One region of the Desemzia sp. FAM 23988 genome, then DNA from elsewhere that is predicted to be linked to it. Evidence: predicted binding sites of a transcription regulator. Region 1 holds the regulator's gene; the other holds the start of a gene.
What was found. The regulator Rex, encoded in region 1, represses fermentation and respiration genes when NADH is low (regulators of the CRP and FNR family bind a similar motif). The targets are predictions, from matches to a motif close to TTGTGAANTANTTCACAA.
Positions count from the first base shown of each region.

Region 1 (11,454 bases):
AAATGGAAACACAGGGCTTCAAAATCCGCTATCGTCATATCTAATTGTGATTTGAATTGTTCCCAGGTGTTTAAAAAGAAAGCAATGTACTGTTCGTTTGAAAATTTGCCGTCTACATAAGCGGTATCCGAATAAGTTGGTCTCCAAAAATCCATGATATCATTTGTCAGATAAGCACTTTGGTCGCCTAAACTTAAAATACGAGGGTCAGCACTAATGACCATTGCTACAGCTCCGGCTCCTTGAGTTACTTCTCCTGAAGTTCTCAAGCCGTATCTAGAAATATCTGAACCTAATACCAATACCTGACTCTCTGGATTCAAAGCAATATGCCCTTTAGCTAACTGGATTCCTGCTGTAGCTCCATAACAGGCTTGTTTGATTTCAATCGAACGAGCGCTGGATTGAATGCCCAGCAAATCATGCACATAAACAGCTCCTGATTTAGAGCTATCGACTCCTGATTCTGTACCAAAAATAACCAAATCGATTTTTTCCAAATTTTCTTTATCTAATATTCTTAAGGCTGCATTTGCAGCTAATGTTACTGAATCTTGAGTAACCGGTGAAACGGCCATTTGTTCCTGTCCGATACCAATCGTGTATTTTGCTGGATCCACTCCTCGAGCTTCTGCCAACTTCTCCATATCAATAAATGTATGAGGTGTATAAAAACCAATTTTATCTATCCCTATATTCAAGTTGATCTCCCCTTTTATTCGTAATCAATTGCTCTCCGAATCTTCTCCATCTTTAACGATAAAACAACTTTCTTGAGAACACAACTGAGACAAATGAAATTTAACAATAACTTATGAAATTGGGCAAAATGATAGTTTTAAGGAAATCTTATAGTGTATTCGGCTCAGTTTATCGTAAAATAGACGTATCAATACTTAATCGTATAAAAATTAGTTGGAGGAGATCAATTATGGAAGAAGTAGTAATTGTCAGTGCAGTCCGTACACCAATCGGGTCTTTAGGAGGTCAATTTAAAGATACTTCAGCTGTTCAACTGGGCACCGTGGCTGCTACAGAAGTCTTACACCGCTCTCATTTGCAGCCGGAAGATGTGGACTCAGTGATTTTTGGTAATGTCTTACAGGCAGGTTTGGGACAAAACCCTGCACGCCAAATCTCTATTCATTCTGGAATTCCCAATACTATCCCTGCTATGACGATAAATGAAGTGTGCGGTTCAGGATTGAAAGCTGTTATTTTAGCCAGCCAAGCTATTCAAGTTGGAGATGCCAAAGTCGTGTTGGCTGGTGGAACAGAAAATATGTCTCAAGCTCCTTATTTATTAAAAAATCAACGTTTTGGCAGCAAATTAGGCGATACCAACGCCGTCGACAGCTTGGTACATGATGGTCTGACAGATGCTTTCAATCAGCAGCATATGGGAATCACAGCCGAAAATGTGGCTGAACGGTATCATGTGAGCCGTGAAGAACAAGACCAATTTGCCTTGGATTCACAAATCAAAACCGCAACAGCTCAAGAAAATGACTGGTTCAAGGATGAGATCGTTCCAGTATCTGTCCAAATAAAACGTGAAACACAACTCATCTCAGAAGATGAATATCCTCACAAAGAAACAACCATAAAAAAATTGCAAAAACTACGGCCGGCTTTTAAAAAAGAGGGAACCGTAACAGCTGGAAATGCTTCTGGCATTAACGACGGTGCAGCCGCAATCTTGCTGATGGCTAAAACTGAATCTGAAAAACGAAACATCCCTTATTTAGCAACGATCAAAGGGTATTCAGAAGTGGGAACCGATCCTGAAATCATGGGTTATGCACCATATACTGCTGTTCAAAAAGTATTTGAAAAAACGAATTTCACAAAAGAAGACATCGATTTATATGAATTCAATGAAGCTTTTGCTTCCCAAAGCATTGCTTCGGTGCGCGATTTAGAACTTCCTACTGAGAAAGTCAATATCCATGGCGGTGCTATCGCATTAGGACACCCAATCGGCGCCTCGGGCTCACGCATTTTAGTCACTCTTTTAAATGCGATGAAACAAAACAACAAAAAGCGCGGCCTAGCCACACTATGCGTAGGAGGCGGAATAGGCATCGCAATGATTATTGAGAGCGCGGAACAAGGCGTTTAGCCTATCGAATATAAAGGTTCTACAATATTTGACGTTGGTAAGTAAAAAAAACTTAATTCTAAACCTTTTAGAAGCTCATTCCTAGAAATTTATGGAGGACTATGGGGTTGGTTGTAGCCATGAAAAAGGAAGCAATGGGAATTACTTAGCGTTAGGCTTTAGCCGTTACGCTAAGTTTGAAGCTTGCAAGCCTTGAGATGTGGCTTTCAGCTCAAGGCGTTCCCATGGCTTTCCATAAGCAACACCATAGGCCGGAGGAAATTTCTTTACCAACGCTAGAAGATGAAGAGCCAATATAAAACACCTTTAACTGTTAGATATTCTTCTAATCAATTCATTGGACAATCAACAGTATCCCTGTTATTTTTAGAGTGATTTAAAAGTCATACTAAACAGGGAGGGATACCGGATGAAAACTCTAGACAGTATTGCTTTAGCTTTATTGATCGTTGGTGGTTTGAATTGGTTGTTGGTTGGACTTTTTGAATTTGACTTAGTAGCTACTTTATTTGGCGGACAAGACACTCTCTTATCTAAAATTGTGTATATCATCGTTGGTCTATGTGCTTTATACTGCTTGAAATTTTTTGGATTACTATCCAGAGATAACCATAAACACTAAAATTCTCGTATATTCTAACATTGGTAAAGAAATGAATTTTTACTTACCAACGTTAAATAGTGGAGAACTGAAAATAATCGAAAAAAACAAGGGAGTGAGGCTTTTGCCTCACTCCCTTGTTCAATAATCTTAAAATAACTTTCTTACATCATACCGCCCATGCTTGGGTCCATTCCTGGAGCTGCTGGTGCTGCTGGTTCTGGATGATCTGCTACTACGGCTTCAGTCGTTAACAATAATGCCGCTACACTTGCAGCATTTTGTAGAGCTGAACGAGTCACTTTAGTTGGGTCTGTAATTCCAGCCTCAATCATGTTTACCCATTCGTCTGTTGCCGCATTGTATCCAACACCTGGTTCAGCAGTTTTCATTTTTTCAACAATTACTGAACCTTCCATTCCTGCATTTGCAGCGATTTGGCGAATTGGCTCTTCTAACGCACGAACAACGATTTTCACACCTGTTGCAACGTCGCCTACAGCTTCAATTTCAGCAACTTTGCTTTGAACGTTGATATAAGCAGTCCCACCACCAGCGATGATTCCTTCTTCAACAGCTGCACGTGCTGCATTCAAAGCATCTTCAATACGTAATTTACGTTCTCTTAATTCAGTTTCTGTTGCAGCACCCACACGAATAACGGCAACTCCACCAGCTAATTTTGCAATACGTTCTTGTAATTTTTCTTTGTCAAATTCAGAAGTTGTTTCTTCTGCTTGAGCTCTCAATAATGCTACACGTTGGCTGATCGTATCTGTTGAACCAGCGCCTTCTACAATAGTTGTCGCATCTTTAGTAACAGCCACTTTACTTGCATGTCCTAATTGTTCTACTGTAGTATCTTTCAATTCAAGACCTAGGTCTTCTGTGATTACAGTACCACCAGTTAAAATAGCAATGTCTTCTAACATCGCTTTACGACGATCCCCAAATCCAGGAGCTTTAACAGCTGCAACATTGAAGGTACCGCGTAATTTGTTCAAGACTAATGTAGGCAATGCTTCGCCATCAATATCTTCAGCAATAATCAACAACGGACGACCTTGTTGCAAGATTTGTTCCAATAATGGAAGAATATCTTGAATGTTTGAGATTTTTTTATCGGTAATCAAAATGTATGGATTTTCTAAGTTAGCTTCCATTTTATCGTTATCTGTAACCATGTATTGTGACAAGTATCCACGATCAAATTGCATACCTTCTACAACATCTAGTTCAGTTTCGATTCCTTTAGATTCTTCGATCGTGATAACACCATCGTTGCCCACTTTTTCCATAGCGTCTGCTAATAAAGCACCGATTTCTGGATCTCCTGAAGAGATAGAAGCGATTTGTGAAATGGATTCTTTTGTTTCCACTTTACGAGAAACAGCTAATAATTCCTTAACAGCTACTTTAGTGGCTAATTCAATTCCAGCTCGAATCCCTACCGGGTTTGCGCCTGCAGTAACGTTTTTCATTCCTTCGCGAACAATCGCTTGGGTTAAAACAGTGGCAGTAGTTGTACCATCACCAGCTGTATCATTGGTTCTTGAAGCTACTTCAGAAACTAATTGAGCTCCCATGTTTTCAAAGCGGTCTTCTAATTCGATTTCTTTTGCGATCGTCACTCCATCATTAGTGATTAATGGCGAACCGTAAGATTTGTCTAAAACTACATTTCTTCCTTTGGGTCCAAGTGTTACTTTAACAGTATCTGCTAATTTATCTACTCCACGTAATAATGCAGCACGTGCGTCTTCAGAAAATTTAATATCTTTAGTCATTTTCTTTCACCTCATCAGATTGATTTTTATTCGTGTACATGTCTTTATTTACGTTTAGTCTACGATTGCGATGATATCGCTCTCTTTGATCACTAAATATTCAGTACCATCATACTTCACTTCAGAACCAGCGTATTTTTCGAAAAATACTGTATTTCCAACGACAACTGAAAGCTCAGCTTTTGTTCCGTTATCGAGTATACGCCCAGCACCAACAGCAACTACTTCACCAGTTTGTGGTTTTTCTTTTGCTGTACCAGCCAAAACGATACCACTTGCTGTTGTTTCTTCTTCTTTTGTGACTTTAATGATGACACGATCTCCTAAAGGTCTTAACACGTAAATCCCTCCAATTATAGTTTTTCTTTGTTAGCACTCACTCTAAAAGAGTGCTAAATCACTTCTTCATCATATCAAACTGTAAAAATTTTGCAAGTATTTTTTACTCTTGAAAAAGAAAAAGAGTGCCCTTTTATTTAAGGAAGAAATACTTCAAGAAGAAAGCAAAAATTGCTTTAGTGGTATGAGACTTATGTTATACTGTTTATTGAACATCTTTTTTTAAAACTGTTTTACGTCCAAATGCAGTACCATTACAAAGGTGCATTGCTCACTTTATATAGTCTTGTTCTTTTTTAGTGCAACTGTAAATAATTACTTAAAGAAGGTTTTAAACACATGAAGAATTTAATTAAGTCTCCATATGCAAAAATCATTCTCATCTATATTATAGCTCAATTTTTCCCAGTGATAGTGTTGTTTTTTGTACCAGCTAAAGCTGTAGCAGACGCCAGCATTTATGGTACTATCGCCGGTTTCGTGATTGGAGCTATCCTAATGTTTATCGTTAATCATCGGTCTACATTTGATAATAGTCTAGAGAAAACGCCCAGCAATTCTAAAAAATCGATTGTTTTTTGGGGAGTAGGAGGAATGTTTTTAGCTTTTGTTGGTCAATACTTAGCTGTATTTATCGAAACATTCTTGCTCAATACACCTTTAGGGTCACAAAACACTGCAGAGCTCGTTTTCACTGTGAATAAATACCCTATTTTCTTGATTCTAGTAGCTATCTTTGGTCCTATTATGGAAGAGTTTGTATTTAGGAAAGCTATCTTTGGTTATCTTTATGACATTACTGGAGGAATCGGTGCTGCTGTGATCAGTTCATTGATATTTGCCTTTATTCACTTTGATGGTCATTACTTGCTTTATTCGATTATGGGGTTTGTTTTCTGCTATTTGTACTGGAAAACAAAATCGATTGCTGCTCCAATTATTGCTCACGCTTTAATGAATGCTACCGTTACAGTAGCTAACTTATGGCTATACTAATAGTGTTTATAGTAGAAAGGAACTTTTAACGTTCATGAAAAAAAGAGATTTTATTATTCAAATTGTTTTCAATTATGTTCTTGCAGCTATTTTTATCTGGTTTGCAATTGACTACGTTGGTGAATTTGGTTGGGGATTCTTCTCTATCATTTTTGTATTGTTTGCCACACGAGATGTGGTAAGAGCTACGAAGATTTTACAAATCTATCTCAAACTAAAAAAAGGCAACAAACCGTAAATAGGTTTGTTGCTTTTTTTAATCTAATAGCAATAAAGTATCATCACTGTCTGAGTCTGCTTTATAGTGATCGATAAAATAGATAAGAGTCTGCAATTCATTCGCTAAATCCACGTTTTGTACTCGAACTTCTTCTGGTACGGAAATACGAATCGGTGTAAAGTTCAGTATTCCTTTAACGCCAGCTTCAACGAGATTATTTGCAGCATCTTGAGCTGCTGAAGTAGGTACAGTCAGCATAACTACATCGATTTGTTGCATTTTCAACTGTTGTACCATGTCTTCCATTGGATAAACCGGTACTCCAGATTGAATCGTTCCTACAATATCCTTGTTGATATCAAAGGCAGCACTGATGCGCATGTTGTTCCCTTGATGGAAATTGTAATTTAATAAAGCATGTCCTAAGTTACCCACACCAATTAATGCCACGTTCGTTAGTCGGTCTTGTTTCAATGTTTTACTGAAAAAATGCATCAGCGTTTCAACATCGTATCCATAACCTCTTTTTCCTAGAGCTCCGAAATATGAAAAATCGCGTCGAATCGTAGCGCTATCTACTTTCACAGCTTCACTTAATTCAGTTGATGACACACGTTCTTTTCCATCTTCATGCAAATACCGTAAATATCTATAATAAATCGGTAATCTCTTTGCCGTCGCTTTGGGTATTGTATTCGTTGAACCCATCGTTCACTTCACTCACTTTCTTTTATTCAAAATTCACAATATTCGTTAACAAATTATTTGTTTCACAAATTGTCGAGTTTCACATAATAAGATTATAACATCTTCTTATTAAATTACCAGCTTTTTTAAACGGTCATTTCAATATTTTTTTTCGCTTATTTTCTTATCCATACAAAATTCACAAAGAACATTGTGAACCGGCTTTCTTTTTGTTAGTCCAGCCTTCCAGACACTCTCCCACTTAAAGACAGAATATGCTAAACTAAGTGAAAGAGCAGAGATAAGAAATGAGGACAACAAAATGATTCTATTACAAGCTCAACACGTTGCACGTTATTTTGGTGCAGATGTATTGTTTGAGAATATTTATTTAGAAGTACAAGAAAATTCACGTATTGCCCTTGTGGGACGAAACGGTGCCGGCAAATCAACTCTGTTAAAAATCATCGCAGATATTGAACCTCCGGATGCTGGACAAATTTCAAAAGGAAAACAAGTGACTATCGGCTACTTAGCACAAAATACTGGCCTTGACTCTACTCAATCCATTTGGGATGAAATGTTGGAAGTTTTCCAACATGTGATCCAATTAGAAAAGAAAATGCGTCATACCGAAGAAATGTTAGGGGATCCTTCTTTATTAGCCGATGAGGAACTCTATCATGAAACCTTAAAACAGTATGATCAAATGCAGCACGATTTTCGAGAGCAAAATGGTTATGGTTATGAAGCAGAGATCCGCTCTGTTTTACATGGTTTCCGCTTTTTTGAAGAGGATTATGCTAAATCCATCAATCAACTCTCAGGTGGCCAAAAAACGCGTTTAGCTTTAGCGAAATTATTGTTGCAAAAAAAAGACTTATTGATTTTAGATGAGCCTACCAACCATTTGGATATCGAAACATTAAACTGGTTAGAGAACTACTTGCAAACTTATACTGGTGCGTTGCTGATCGTTTCTCATGACCGTTATTTCTTAGATAAAGTAGTTAATGAAGTCTATGACTTAAGCCGTCAAAAAATGCACCATTATAAAGGAAATTATAGTAAATATTTAGACTTGAAAGCTGCACAACTTGAAAAAGAATGGAAAGAATTTGAGAAACAGCAAAAAGAAATTACCAAGTTAGAAGATTTTGTAAACCGCAACTTAGTCCGCGCTTCTACTACCAAACGTGCTCAGAGTCGTCGGAAACAATTGGAAAAAATAGACCGTTTAGATAAACCTCAAGGCGAAGAAAAATCAGCTACATTCAGCTTCCATCCTGCCAAAGAAAGCGGAAATGTCGTGATGTCATTAGAAAACGGAGCTATCGGATATGACCAAACGATTTTATCTGAACCGATCAATATGGATATCCGAAAATACGATGCTATAGCTTTAGTCGGACCAAATGGTGTGGGAAAATCCACACTGCTGAAATCCTTACTCGAAGAACTCCCTCTTATGAAAGGTGAAAAGCGATACGGAACAAATGTGGAAGTTGGCTATTACGATCAAGAACAAGCTGAATTGCATTCTTCTAAATCTGTATTGGCCGAACTTTGGGATGAACACCCTACTACTCCCGAAAAAGATATCCGATCTATTTTAGGCAGCTTTTTATTTTCCGGAGAAGATGTTGAAAAAGCCGTCACTTCTTTAAGCGGTGGAGAAAAAGCTCGTTTGGCATTAGCTAAATTGTCTATGAATCAAGACAACTTCTTAATTCTGGATGAACCTACAAATCATTTAGATATAGATAGTAAAGAAGTACTTGAAAATGCGTTGATCGATTTCGACGGCACACTGCTTTTTGTTTCTCATGACCGCTATTTCATCAATCGGATTGCGTCTAAAGTAATTGAACTGTCTGCAGAAGGAAGCACAGCTTACTTAGGCGATTATGATTACTACCTAGAAAAAAAAGCTGAGCAAGAAGAATTGAAACGACTTGCAGATGAAGAAGCACAGGGAACGGAAAACAGTTCTGGGAAAGATTCCGCTTCTACCGCCCCTTCAAAAAAACGTGAAATCAATAAAGAAAATCAAAAATTGGTTCGACAGCTGACCCGTCGAATCGAAGCCATTGAACAGGAAACTTCTGAATTGGAGCCTAGTATCGAAAATTTAGAAACTGAATTGACCAAACCAGAAGTCTATGAAGATCATTTAAAAGTCCAAGAAATCAATGATAAACTTCAACTGTTGAATGAACAGTATGAAACACTCATGGAAGAATGGGAAGAAACGACGTTAACTCTTGAAGAATTAATCTAAGAAGTCCTTTAAATAAGAAGCTCGGGTTGGCTTGGTGCCCTAATAGTTAGAGTTCTTATTATACAGCTGATTGGCTGGTTTGAGTTCGGTTGAATACCGGACTCAAACCAGCCAATCTTACTTTTTATGTTCAATCTCAATTCTTCATCAAGGCGGTTTTAACCTTGATGTTCAAACCTCTTTCTTCATCAAGACGGTTTTACTCTTGATGTTCAATCTCAATTCTTTATCAAGGCGGTTTTAACCTTGATGTTCAAGCCTCTTTCTTCATCAAGACGGTTTTACTCTTGATGTTCAATCTCAATTCTTCATCAAGGCGGTTTTACTCTTGATGTTCAATCTCAATTCTTCATCAAGGCGGTTTTAACCTTGATGTTCAAGCCTCTTTCTTCATCAAGACGGTTTTACTCTTGATGTTCAATCTCAATTCTTCATCAAGGCGGTTTTAACCTTGATGTTCAAACCTCTTTCTTCATCAAGACGATTTTACTCTTGATGTTCAATCTCAATTCTTCATCAAGACGGTTTTACTCTTGATGTTCAATCTCAATTCTTCATCAAGACGGTTTTACTCTTGATGTTCAATCTCAATTCTTCATCAAGGCGGTTTTAACCTTGATGTTCAAGCCTCTTTCTTCATCAAGACAACTTCAACCTTGATGTTCAAGCCTCTTTCTTCATCAAGACGGTTTTACTCTTGATGTTCAATCTCAATTCTTCATCAAGGCGGTTTTAACCTTGATGTTCAAGCCTCTTTCTTCATCAAGACAACTTTAACCTTGATGTTCAAACTCACTTCAAAATACACCCTTTACTCCGCCACAGAAAAAGCAACCCCCACAAAAAATTAGATTTCACTCTAACTTGGAGGTCGCTGCTTCTTTTTCTATCTAAATAGCTTTTAAAACATCTAATAAACTGGCTTTAAATTTGTCTCTATCTACTTCTTCACACACACGCACATTCGGTGTTTTGCCGGTAAAGTTTGAGACATCCACTAAATCGTAGCCTCTGGTCAGCTCACCATGTACTTCAATATCTACATAATACATATCAGAGCCTGTCATGATACTTTCATCTGCAGCTATAGCAACGAGTAATGTATCAGGGTGAGTAATCCCGTCTAACTTATGAATTTCTTGATCATAACGTATAACTGCACTATTTACATCCATGTAAAATTTAGATCCTGCTGTTCCTAGCGCTTGAATCTCCGTTTGGTCCTCTTTTTTCATTACGGAATGTTTTTTACACATATCCCAGCCCACCATAGTGATAGGAACACCAGAATGCATGACAATTCTGGCAGCTTCTGGATCTACATAGAAATTATACTCTGCTGCTGCCGTAATATTTCCTAACGTATTGTTTAAACCTCCCATAATATAAAGATGAGGGATGTCTTTAACAATTGTAGGATCTTTTTTGATGGCCATCGCAATATTGGTTAGAGGAGCAATCGCCAATAAAGAGATCTCGCCGGGGTTTGCTTTGACTGTATCAATAATGAAATCAACAGCGTGTTCTTTTTCAGGACGTTGTTCGGTTTTTTCAAAATAAGAATCGCCCATGCCATATTTCCCATGAATATCCTCAATCGTAATATGCTTCTCTACTCCAACTGCCATAATGGGTCTTTCATAGCCTTTGTATACCGGCACATGGTAGTCAGATTTTGCCATTTGAACTGTGTAAAGCGCATTTTCTACTTCTTGTTCAAAGTCGACATTCCCTCCAGCCACCGTTACTCCTTCAACTTTAAAGTAGTGCAGCGCTGTTAGAATAGCTATTGTATCGTCTCCAGCTGTATCTGTATCAATAATGACTCTTTTCATCGTTTCCTCCTGCAAATGTCTTCAAATTTGTACCCGTTCGCATGCCTTTATTCTGGCGCAGTCACTTCATCAGGATTTGTCGGTACAACAATGTCTCCATTGATAATTTGCTCTTTGAATTCTTCAACAGCTGTCCAGACCTCTTCGCTCAAATTGCCTCGTGTCATATAGATAGCCTCTTCTTTCAGTCCTAATTGAGTGATTTTACCTCCTGGGAAATTGCCTTCCATTGTATCATGCGCAACTGATTTGATAGCTGTTCCTAAACCTTTAATGGAAGACGTTAATGTTAAATTACCGCCTCCATAGTTCCCTTCTTCTGTTTGATCACGATCACTACCGATGACCCAAATTTGCTCATCCGGGTTGGCATTCATACGATCTCTTGCTTCAGAAAAGACACCATTACCAGCATCTCCTGCTCCTTGGTAAATCACATCGATTCCGTTAGAATACATTCCTGCGGCAATTTGTCTGGCTTTTGATGTATCTGCAAAAGAGCCGACATACTCTACTTGAACTTCAACACTTGGATCCGCTGCCTGAACTCCTGCTAAAAAGCCGGCTTCAAATCGATCTAAAACTT
Region 1 is NZ_JBGQQS010000003.1:38,634-50,087, reverse strand. Features, by position in the region: gene ACEN4L_RS02800 (hydroxymethylglutaryl-CoA synthase) at 1-701, opposite strand, end outside; gene ACEN4L_RS02795 (acetyl-CoA C-acetyltransferase) at 932-2,122, shown strand; gene ACEN4L_RS02790 (DUF378 domain-containing protein) at 2,532-2,744, shown strand; gene groL (chaperonin GroEL) at 2,888-4,510, opposite strand; gene groES (co-chaperone GroES) at 4,565-4,849, opposite strand; gene ACEN4L_RS02775 (CPBP family intramembrane glutamic endopeptidase) at 5,189-5,845, shown strand; gene ACEN4L_RS02770 (YdiK family protein) at 5,880-6,083, shown strand; gene ACEN4L_RS02765 (redox-sensing transcriptional repressor Rex) at 6,102-6,773, opposite strand; gene ACEN4L_RS02760 (ABC-F family ATP-binding cassette domain-containing protein) at 7,075-9,033, shown strand; gene ACEN4L_RS02755 (nucleoside hydrolase) at 9,924-10,868, opposite strand; gene ACEN4L_RS02750 (BMP family protein) at 10,916-11,454, opposite strand, start outside.

Region 2 (11,454 bases), on a different contig from region 1:
TTATAGCAGGTATAGCAGTCTGGATACACGATCGCTATTTTGAGACAAAACTACCTGATTGGCTAGGTATTTTTCAGGGTTCTGCTTTAGTGATTATTATTGGCTTTTTCTTGATGATTCCTATAGCTATATTAGTGAGTTGGATTTGGCCAATGATACAAGGAGGAATCAGCTCCTTACAAACTTTCTTATCGTCTTCAGGAACCTTTGGAGTTTGGTTATATGTCTTCCTAGAGAGATTGCTAATCCCCACTGGGTTGCATCATTTCATATATCAACCATTTGCTTATGGACCAGCAATTGTCGAAGGTGGAACAACAGCCTACTGGTTAGAAAATTTAAGTACTTTTGCTTCTTCCACTGCTTCAATGAAAGAGCTGTTTCCAGAAGCAGGGTTTACATTCCACAATTATTCGAAAATTTTTGCTCCTCTTGGCATCGCTGCTGCTTTTTATGCAACAGCTAACTCTGATAAAAAGAAAAAAACTTTAGCTTTAGTCATACCTGTAACTCTTACTGCTGTTTTAGCGGGAATAACAGAACCTATTGAATTTACATTTTTATTTATCGCACCGCCGCTTTTCTTGTTACATTCTGTATTAGCTGCAACATTATCTTCTACAGCTTATATGCTAGGTCTCTCAAGTGATATGGGTGGTGGTTTAATACGTTCCATAGCACAATTCATTATCCCTATGTCGGCTAATCATATGGATCAAATCTTAATTTGGCTAGGGGTAGGACTTACATTCAGCACAATTTATTTCTTCTCTTTCAGATACTTTATCCTGAAATTTGATTATAAAACTCCAGGTAGAGAACTAGATGATGAAGTAAAAATGTACTCTAAAAAAGAATTTAAAGATAAAATGGCGAATGGAAAAGCAGGAAAGACAGCATCCGTACCATCAGTTGAAGGAGCTAATCAATATACGCCTCAAGCAATGCAATATCTAGAAGCTCTTGGTGGCAGAGATAATATTGAAAGTGTAACTAATTGTGCTACTCGTTTAAGAGTAAAAGTAAAAGATACTAGTTTACTTGCTTCAGATTCTGATTTTAAAGAAGTAGGAGCGCATGGACTAGTCAAAAAGGGAAATTCTATACAAGTCATTGTAGGACTAGATGTACCTCAAGTGAGAGACCAAGTAGATAATTTACTTTTGAACCAGGAATAACACAGTAATAAGTCATGAAAAAATGTACAGGGAATATTCCCTAAATTTGGGAGCATTTTCGAAAAAGGGTGTTTGTTCCCTAAATCAGCTAGTTATATTGTAAGGGTTATCAGGAGATGTTATAAATAAAGCAATCAGTTAATAAGAAAGGAAAGATATACAAATGGCTAAAAATTTAAAACCTCAATCTATTGTTATTGCAGGAGGGGGAAGCACTTATACTCCTGAAATCATTTTAATGTTATTAGATAATACAGATACATTACCAATCCGAAAATTAAAAATATACGATAACAATGCTGAAAGACAAAAAATAGTAGCAGATGCAGTAGAAATTATTTTAAAAGAAAAAGCTCCTGATATTGAATATGTGGCAACAACGGATCCAAAAGAGGCTTTTACCGATGTTGATTTTGTTATGGCACATATTCGAGTAGGTCTTTATGAAATGAGAGAACAAGATGAAAAAATCCCTTTGAAATACGGTGTCATTGGACAAGAAACTTGTGGACCAGGTGGGATCGCTTATGGGATGCGCTCAATTGGAGGGGTACTTGAGTTAGTAGACTATATGGAAAAATATTCACCAGATGCTTGGATGTTAAACTACTCTAACCCAGCAGCAATTGTGGCAGAAGCAACAAGAAGATTAAGACCAAATGCTAAAATTTTGAACATTTGCGACATGCCAATTGGTTTAGAAAGCAGAATGGCAAAAATTTTAGGATTAAATTCTAGAAAAGATATGAGTGTTCGTTATTATGGGTTGAATCATTTTGGCTGGTGGACAGATATTCGTGATAAAGATGGCCATGATTTGATGCCTAAATTAAAAGAATACATTTCTCAAAATGGTTATAGTTTAGAAGCTTTAGGAAGTGATCCTAAAGAAAATGACCCAAGCTGGATGTATACTTTCAGAAAAGCAAAAGATGTTTACGAATTAGATCCAAACACGTTACCAAACACTTATCTTAAATATTACTTTTTCCCAGATGAAGCTGCGGAACATTCTGATTTAAATTACACAAGAGCCAATGAGGTAATTGACGGAAGAGAAAAACGTGTCTTCGGAGAATGTATGCGTATTACAGATATGAAGACAGCTAAAGATACTAATTTTCATATTGGGGATCATGCTTCTTATATTGTTGACTTAACTAGAGCTATTGCATATAACACACATGAAAGAATGTTGTTGATTGTTCCTAATAATGGTTCAATTGTAAACTTTGACCCCTCAGCTATGGTAGAAATTCCTTGTATAGTAGGATCGAATGGCCCTGAACCACTAACACAAGGAGAAATTCCTAGATTTCAAAAAGGTTTAATGGAACAGCAAGTTGCTGTTGAAAAATTAGTTGTTGAAGCTTGGATTGAAAAATCTTATCAAAAACTATGGCAAGCATTTGCTACTTCTAAAATTGTTCCAAATGCAGCTGTGGCAAAAGAAATATTAGATGATATGATAGAAGCAAACAAAGAATACTGGCCAGAATTAGAATAAGTAAATGATTATGAAGTCGGCGAGAAAAGAAAAACTATTCTTTTCTCGTCGTTTTTTGTTGAAGAATGGAAATAAGATTGACTGATTTAGACAAAATGGGGGTACAAGTTCGATTTAAACTTGCTAAATAAGAATTACCAACTTATAGATACGACACGATGGAACCAACGGCGCTCGAAAGGGCGCTAGTATGATGATTGGCTTTCAGGTACTGCATAAGCCAAACACACATGAAAGTGCTGTGTATAAAGAAATTTTTCCATTGTACCGCAAATTAAGCCGTCAATTTTCACAAAATTTTGAGGAATTGGGCTCGTTGCAGGGGAAAATCAATTAGGAAGAAAATGTTGTAAACTAAAACAACAGCGTTGATCGTGTTTGAAACTCGATCAACGCTGTTGTTTTTTATAAGTTATTCTTTTGAACCGTCAATGTAAGCATACTTGAAGCTGCGGCTTCCAAAAGTTGGTCGGAAGATGTCTTTGACATATGGCTTTTCCAAATACGCTTCTGCAGTTTGGTAGATTGGAGCATCTACATAATGTTCGCCTAAAGCAACTTGTTCGATCTCGATCATTGTGTTCCATCGAGCCAGTTTATCATCGAATTGTTGCGTGCTTTTTTCAACCAGTTCATCAATTTCAGGGAACGAGTAGTTTCCGCGGTTGATATCTGTATCAAAGCGTTCAATAAAGTTGATAGGATCAGCGAAATCTGCCAACCAATAAGTCGTAGCTAATTCATAATTTCCAGATTTGACACTATCCAGACGCGAGTTGTCCGGCATTTGACGAATGTCGATGGTCAAACCTTCTAAGTTGGTTTGCAATTCACTTTGAAGGAATTCTGCTAATCGTTTGCTGTCTTCAGTATCCGAAGTAATCAACTCAAACGTCATTGTTTGAATGCCTAGTTCGTCTAAGCCGGCTTGCCAAGCTGCTTGAGCTTCTTCAACATTGTATTCTACAGGGTTTCCGGCATCAGTACGAAAATCAGCACCGGTTTCAGGGTTTTTGGCTAGTCCATAAGGCACGTGACCATAAATCGGTTGAGAGCCGTCTTGCAGAACATTGTTCGTGAATGCTTCGCGATTGATTGCTAGAGATATAGCTTTGCGGATATTCTCGTTTTGCAATTCTGGCACATCATGATTCATTTCAATATAATAGATCCATGCTTTGCTGTTCGTTTTAAAATTGGCATCATCCTTGTATTGAGGAACAAAATTACCGGAAATATCGATACTGTCCAGTTCTCCGGATTCAAATAAGTTGATGCCCGTTCCCACTTCTTTTACCACTTGGTTAGTGATTTCATCTAGTTTAACGGAGTCTTTATCCCAATATTCGTCATTTTTCACATATTTCCAAGAATCGCCTTCTGCAGCGCTCCAGTCTGAAAGGACGAAAGGACCATTATAGATCGTCTCATCAGCGCTCAACCCATAATTGTCTCCTTGCTCCGTCACAAACTCCCGATTTTGTGGGAAGTAACTAGGAATAGTCAATAAATCAAGGAAGTAAGGAACCGGTTGTTCTAACGTTACTTCTAATGTTTTTTCATCGATGGCTGTAACGCCTAATTCACTAACATCAGTTCCATCATTCAAAATGGATTCGGCATTCTTGATGATACCGGAGAATAGGTAGGCATATCCTGAGCCATTATTGGGATCGACCATCCGTTGCCAAGCAAACACGTAATCGTCTGCAGTGACAGGTGTTCCGCTCGACCAATTTGCATCCTCTCGTATATTGAATGTGTAGGTCAGTCCATCTTCAGATACTTCAGGAAGCTCTGCTGCATTTGCAGGAACGATCTTGCCTTCAAGATCATACGCAGTCAATCCCTCAAAAACATTGTTCATCGGAGTGAAGTTTGTTGTGGAAAGAGTGGTATCCATGGTGTCCATTTCCGATTCAGCAGCTAAATTCAAGACTTGTTCGGCATCTTGAGAAGCTGGTTGATCTTGATTGGAACCGTTGCTGCAAGCACTTAAAACAGCTAATGTGGCAAGCGATAATAAGGTTGTTAATGTGAAAGTTTTTTTCATATACTTATGGTCTCCTTCTGTAGTGTTTTCTAAGAAACGGACTTTACTCAATAGAAAATAATTATCGTTCTTCTCTTGTAAAAAAGGAAAGTTAAACGACAGAAAAGCTACATGCAAGAGAATAAGAAAACGGCTCCTATGAAAACGTCCTTGTAAGAAATAATTATAGCATAAAAAGTAAGTAAGCAGAAGGGTCTGATTCGGATAAACCAAGTCTCATGTAAGTACCATTGTCATCTCTGACATCTGTACGAAGAGCTTTTTTCTTTTTAATCAAGTTGAGTAGACAGTTTTCTTATAATTTTGAGGAATTGAGTTTGTTGAAAGAACGGATAAAAAGAGAAGAAAACATGATGAAATAGCTTCTTTAGAGTTAAATATAGGTTTGAATGAAATGTGTCAATGGTAAGCGTAATTAGAAAGTTCTACTAAAAAAATGATTTAAATTTAGAACAAAAACTATTTTTAAAGGTATAATTATATACGTTATGAAAACGTTTGTTATCAGGAGGAGTGGAGAATTATGGTAGATAAAGTAAAAAAAATAGCTCATCGAATTTTTAGTTATTTAGGAGAAATAACTAAAAAAGCATCAAAGAATATGCTAGACGAAAAGAAGGCACAATTAAAAAAGAGAATGAAAATAAGTGCAGCAGTTCTAATTGTATTTTTTATTCTCTCTTTTATCGTGACAATTGATTCTGCTAATGCACGTCAAGATGAGTTGAGTGTGCAGATTTCAGATTTACAAAAGAAAATTAATAGTAAGAATGCTTCTTACAATGTATTAGAGTCAGAAAATAACGAATTAGAAGCAAATAATAAAAAATTAAGTCTATTAAAAACGGAGTATGAAGCATATAAAGAAAAAATGACTCCCTATGAAGAACTAGAAAAATCGGAAGCAGACGCAAAAAAAGCAGAAGCAGATGCAAAAAATGCTGAGTTAAAAAAGAAAGAAGCAGAAGAAAAAGCTAAAAAAGAAGCGGAAGAAAAAGCTGCAGCAGAAGAAAAGAAAGCAAAAGCAGAAGCAGAAGCAGCGAAGAAAAAACAAGAAGAAGAAGATGAACTAGCAAGAATAGAGGCTGAAGAAGCTAAAGGATATGAAACAGGAATAACTTTTGATCAATTAGCTCGGACACCAGATGATTATTTTTATACAAAAGTGAAGTTCTCAGGTAAAGTTGTGCAAGTAATGGAAGGAGAGGGCACGACTCAAATTAGATTTGCTGTGGATGATGATTACGATAAAATTATTTATGCTGAAATTTCGTCTGATTTAACTAATAATAATCGTTTATTAGAAGATGATTATGTAACACTTTCTGGTATTTCAATGGGGCTTTTAACATATGAATCTACCATGGGAGGAGAAATAACGATTCCTTCTATTGTGGTTGATAAGATTGATAGATAAAGAGGTTCGAAAAGTACACCTCTGTTACTGAAAATGATCAGTAGCAGGGGTGTACTTTTTTTATTGGTTTACTTTTGTTAAATCCATCCGTTTACGGATCAAGTGAGCATTAAATTGACTGTCACTTGAAGAATAAAACAGGTTTACTAGTTGAGTGAGGGCAGAATGACTCGTCACTTGAGGAATAAAATGAGTTTATTAGTCAAGTGAGTGGTAAAACAGGTTTCACTTGACTAATAAAGAGTCTTTAATGTGTCATTTTGCAGTGAGAAGGAAACTAGTTGCTTTTGTTCCAACTTATTTTAGGCTAAATACCTTGCTGGTTACTTTTTTAGACGCATCGTACTAAGAAGTGCACGCCCCTAAAAGCAAAACGACTAGAGTTAGATGAGGAGCATCTAGCTCTAGTCGTTCAAGTTTTTTCGGTAAGCTGTATGCCGTGTTCCCAGCTCTTTAATCTTCAATAGTTCTTCGTTCTGTTCCGTCTAAGTCAATAATCGATTGAATAGGCTGGACGTATTCTAAAGTCCCCATGTAAGTACCGTCTTCATCTCTGACAGCTGTGTAGGTGACCATAACGAATTCGCCTCGAGCATGGAACCAGAGTGTCTCTGAATCCTTTGTACCAGTTTTGAAGTCAGCTATTAATTGTTTTACGATAGGTTGGCTTTTAGGAGGATGACAATTTTCTACTTGTCGCCCGATAGCGTTTTTAGTACGCGGAAAAAGCTTTCTGCCGGTACCGACATTAAAGTATTTCACCGTATCATTAGCATCTACAAAAGATAATTCAAGCGGAAGCAAGTTCAGCATTTTTTCCAATTCATTCGGTGTCAAATGTCCAACTTTAAAGTGAATATTGGTGTCTTTTTCACTTGTTTCGACTTCTGAATCTTCTATATCTTCAAATGTAGTCCGCTCAGGAACCCATTTAGATTCTGGACGAACAATGCAATAGCCGATTTCATCTGATTCGTCATTGATTTTGATCCAATCATCTTCATTAAAGACATCTGTAATCATAGGAATCAAAATTTCTTCTTCTTTGACAATCATTTCTTCCAACTCGTATTTTAAGGACGCGAATTCTTCTTGCAAATGATCTAGTTGATCTTGTTCAAGTGACTGTTTCACTTGTTTAAATAGAGCGCGAATTTCGTCGTCTACTCCCCACATGACTTTAGGAGGAGCTGTGATACCGTAACGCTCCATAATCGGAAACAGAGAGTTTTCCTTACGCGCATAATGATTGTCAAACTGCCAAAGAATAGACAGTTGCTTCAATAACCCGTCTTTAATCTCTGCTTCTGGTTGCAGAAGATACGCTTCCAGTAAACGACGAATGCGATCCAAACTGCTTTCGATCGCTAAATTTTCTTGTTTTAGGACATGGATGGGATGCCCAGGTTTCTTAAATTCATCTGATTGATTTTCTGGATTGTTGATGGTTCCGATAAACATAGAAGCATGGATATTGCATAATTTTTGAATATCTTCTACGACAACACCTTCCCCAAGCAATCTGCGTTCCATAACCGAGATTTCAAAGGCACTGATACCAGAAAAATGTTCTTCAAAATCTTTCTTTACCAAATCTTTGTCTTCGCCAGCATGCAATCTTAAAAGCAAATCTTTCAAAATAGATTGCCTCTGTTCTAATTCAAGGGCTCTTTTTCCTTTATGGGGATTTTCTGTCATTAGGCAATCTCCTCAACACTAAAACCATGTTCTTCCAATTGAGCAATCAAGTCAGCATGATTTAAACCGATTTGTTCCGCACCTTTATTTAAAGGCATCATTCGACCAACTGTATTCAATAAGCCGTCATTTTGTAGAGGAGTAAATCCTAGTTGGACCAAAATACCTTTTAACTCAGGGTATTGTTGAATTAATTGATAGACCGTTTCATTGAGATTGATTTTTTTCATTGTTTTCAACCTTTCAAATTAGAATGATATACTCATTCGTTACGTTATTCACAATAAGTGGTTGATTTCATTTTAAAATAAATGCTTATCATTTTCAATAAGGATAGCCGTCAGGTTTGTTAGAATATGAATTTTTTTCACAAAATAGTCATCATATAAGGGGAATTACCCATAAAGGACTGTCTCGAATCAAGACAGTCCAAAAATCATTCACTGATATGGTTTACATTTGCGAATCGGGGTGTTCTAACGGTTTTACAGCTGGCCCATCTAAGACAGCTCCGTTATAAGAAAAGCGCGAACCATGACAAGCGCAATCCCATGAACGTTCTGCATCATTCCAATCAAGGTTGCAGCCTAAGTGAGTGCAGACTGGAACGGTTTGATGCAGCTGACCTTGTTTATCTCGATAGGCGCCCACTTTCTTTCCATGTACATGAACTAGGCCGCCTTCATCTAGTAAAAGGTCTTCTAAATTTTTATCCGGACGTTTTAATTTGCCGGTAACAAAATCTTTTGCGACAGCTGAATTCTTTTTCAAGAAGGTTTGAGTATCGCTAAGTTTCAATTTTTTACGAGTAGGGTCAAAAAGAGAAGCATAACTGTTTTCTGTACCTAAAATAGAGTCTGCTAACAGTTTTCCGGCCATAGCTCCTGCAGACATGCCCCATTTATTGAATCCTGTAGCTACTAATACAGCCTCGGTTTGCTTCGTCATCTGTCCAATATAAGGGAGTTTATCTAGTGTTTGCAGATCTTGACTAGACCAAAGATGAAGAGGGCTTTGCGCAGCAAAATACTTTTTGCCAAAAGCGTCCAAATCTTGGTAATGAAAAATCGTTTTGCTGGAGCTTTTACCGGTTTGATGTCCTTCACCGCCAATCAATAAAAGAGGGATACCGTCAGCGCCTTGAACAGAACGGATCGAACGCGTCGGCTGTTCTGCGTTGATGTACATGCCTTCAGGAATTTTACTAGCAGTGCGCATCACCATCGCGTAAGAACGATGGATGGAGAGGCGCGTAAAATATAAGCCGTCTGCATCATTGATTGGGTAATGAGTGGCCAGAATAACTTTTTGACAGAGTATAAGAGAGTTGTTTTCGGTTAAAATCATAGGTGTCTTTTCTTTAATGACTTCTACAGCACGCGTGTGTTCATAAATTTGTCCGCCTAAGCGCACAATTTCTTGGACCAACACCGTTAAAAAACGAACCGGATCAAATTGAGCTTGGTCGTACATCACTAATGCTTCTTTGATAGGGAAAGGCAAGTCTGCTTTATCTTTGGTTAATGCTCCTTTAATCCCTAAAGTCTGGTAAGCTTCAGCTTCCTTTTCCAGTTTTTTTTGACCCTTATCCGTTTCTGCGTATACAAAAGCATCTTTTGTTTCATAAGCACAATCAATCTGCAGCTCTTCGATGAGTTGTTGGATAAAATGCAAACCATCAATATTTGCTTCATAATAAAGTTTAGCTTTTTCTTTGCCAAAGGTCTGAATCAAGTCATCATAAATCAAGCTATGCTGAGCGGTAATTTTTGCAGTTGTATGTCCAGTTACCCCGCTGATTAAACGATCAGCTTCAATGAGGACAACTTTCTTGCCAGACTTTGCTAACAGATATGCGCTGATAATGCCGACTATCCCAGCACCGACAATACCGATTTCAGTAGTATGATTTTCTTCTAAGGCTGGAAATTGAGGAGTAGCTTGCTGAGCTGTCCAAAAAGATTTAGGAAAAGGTAGGGAATCTTTGGTTCCTTGAGAATTCATTGAATCATCCTCCTTAATAAATAGGCATGAGTAAGAACAGAGAATGGGATATAGTAATCGGATGAAATTAAACGATGGTGTTCAAGCTGAGTGTAGCACTAGTGGGATAAAAATGTAAAAAGATATCATTTGTTATGCAAAGAAAAAACGAGTACAAATTTCACCAGAAAGGGTTTTACTTCTAAAAGTAAGTGGTATACTGTAAGCAGTAAATGAAAAACTTCTCATCTTAATGAGAAGGCAGAAAAAGGAGTAGACGGAATGGCACAAGAAGAACTGAAAAATCGTGCAGATGTGCAAGAAGAATTGACTTGGGACATCAGTGCATTATATGAAACAAAAGAAGATTTTGAAACAGCAATTGAAAAATTAAAAGCAGCAGTAGATAAATTTGTCCAAGATTATGAAGGCAAACTGACGGATACTGACACTATAGTGAAGGCTTTAAAAGAGTATGAACAGATTCAAGAAACAGCTGCATATACTAATCACTATGCATTTTTGCCGGCAACTACTGATTTAACGAATCCAGAGTATGTGCAGTTGTCTCGGTCGACAGACAACTTATTTGCAGAAATCGGAGCTAAATTAGCCTTTTTTGATTCTGAATTAAAACTGGCACCAACGAATGTGTTAGATGAAGTTGTTGCAGAAATACCTCGATTGGCTTCATTTATTCGCCATATTAAAGCAGACAAAAACATTCAATTGGATCCCGCTGTAGAAAAAGCGTTGGCTCAATTGTCGCCAACGTTAAATGCACCAAGTGAAATTTACGAACAAGCGCGATTGGCCGATATGGACTTTGGTTCTTTCACTGTAGAAGGGAAAGAGTATCCATTAAGTTTTGTGTTATACGAAGATTACTATATGTACCATGATGACACAGCTATTCGCCGTGCTGCATTTGATAAATTCTCGCAAGTATTGAGCCAATACCAAAATACTATCGCGACAACGTATTACACAGAAGTTCAAAAAGAAAAAACAATGGCTTCGATGCGCGGTTTTGATTCTGTGATTGACTATTTATTGTATGATCAAGAAGTCGACCGCGATTTATACAATCGCCAAATCGATACTATCATGAACGACTTAGCGCCTGTCATGCAAAAATACATCACTCATGTCAAAGAAGTACGCGGCTTAGATAAAATGACTTATGCCGATTTGAAAATTGATTTAGACCCCGAGTATTCTGTGGAAGTAACTGTTGAAAAGTCTAAAGAATTGATCGAAGATTCCATCAGTGTTCTAGGGGAAGACTATGTTAATCGTATCATGAAAGCTTATCCAGAACGCTGGGTAGATTTTGTGCAAAATAAAGGGAAGTCTACGGGTGGATTCTGTTCTTCACCTTACAAAAAGCACCCTTTCATTTTGATGTCTTGGACCAACCAATTATCAGATGCTTACACGTTGATTCACGAATTGGGACATGCTGGACAAGGGATGTTGTCTGCTGAAAACAATTCGATTTTAGGAGCAGATCCTTCATTGTATTTGATTGAAGCGCCATCTACTTTTAATGAATTGTTGCTGACAGAATCCTTGCAACGCAAGAGCGATGATGATCGTATGGATCGTTTTGTATTGA
Region 2 is NZ_JBGQQS010000005.1:130,785-142,238, reverse strand. Features, by position in the region: gene ACEN4L_RS04830 (PTS transporter subunit EIIC) at 1-1,178, shown strand, start outside; gene ACEN4L_RS04825 (6-phospho-alpha-glucosidase) at 1,342-2,685, shown strand; gene ACEN4L_RS04820 (hypothetical protein) at 2,879-3,022, shown strand; gene ACEN4L_RS04815 (peptide ABC transporter substrate-binding protein) at 3,098-4,738, opposite strand; gene ACEN4L_RS04810 (hypothetical protein) at 5,262-6,155, shown strand; gene ACEN4L_RS04805 (DUF438 domain-containing protein) at 6,609-7,853, opposite strand; gene ACEN4L_RS04800 (DUF1858 domain-containing protein) at 7,853-8,083, opposite strand; gene ACEN4L_RS04795 (FAD-dependent oxidoreductase) at 8,307-9,857, opposite strand; gene pepF (oligoendopeptidase F) at 10,119-11,454, shown strand, end outside.
Region 2: ACEN4L_RS04800 (DUF1858 domain-containing protein) is a predicted target of Rex. The motif match lies at 8,120-8,137, and genes of this name have one in related genera.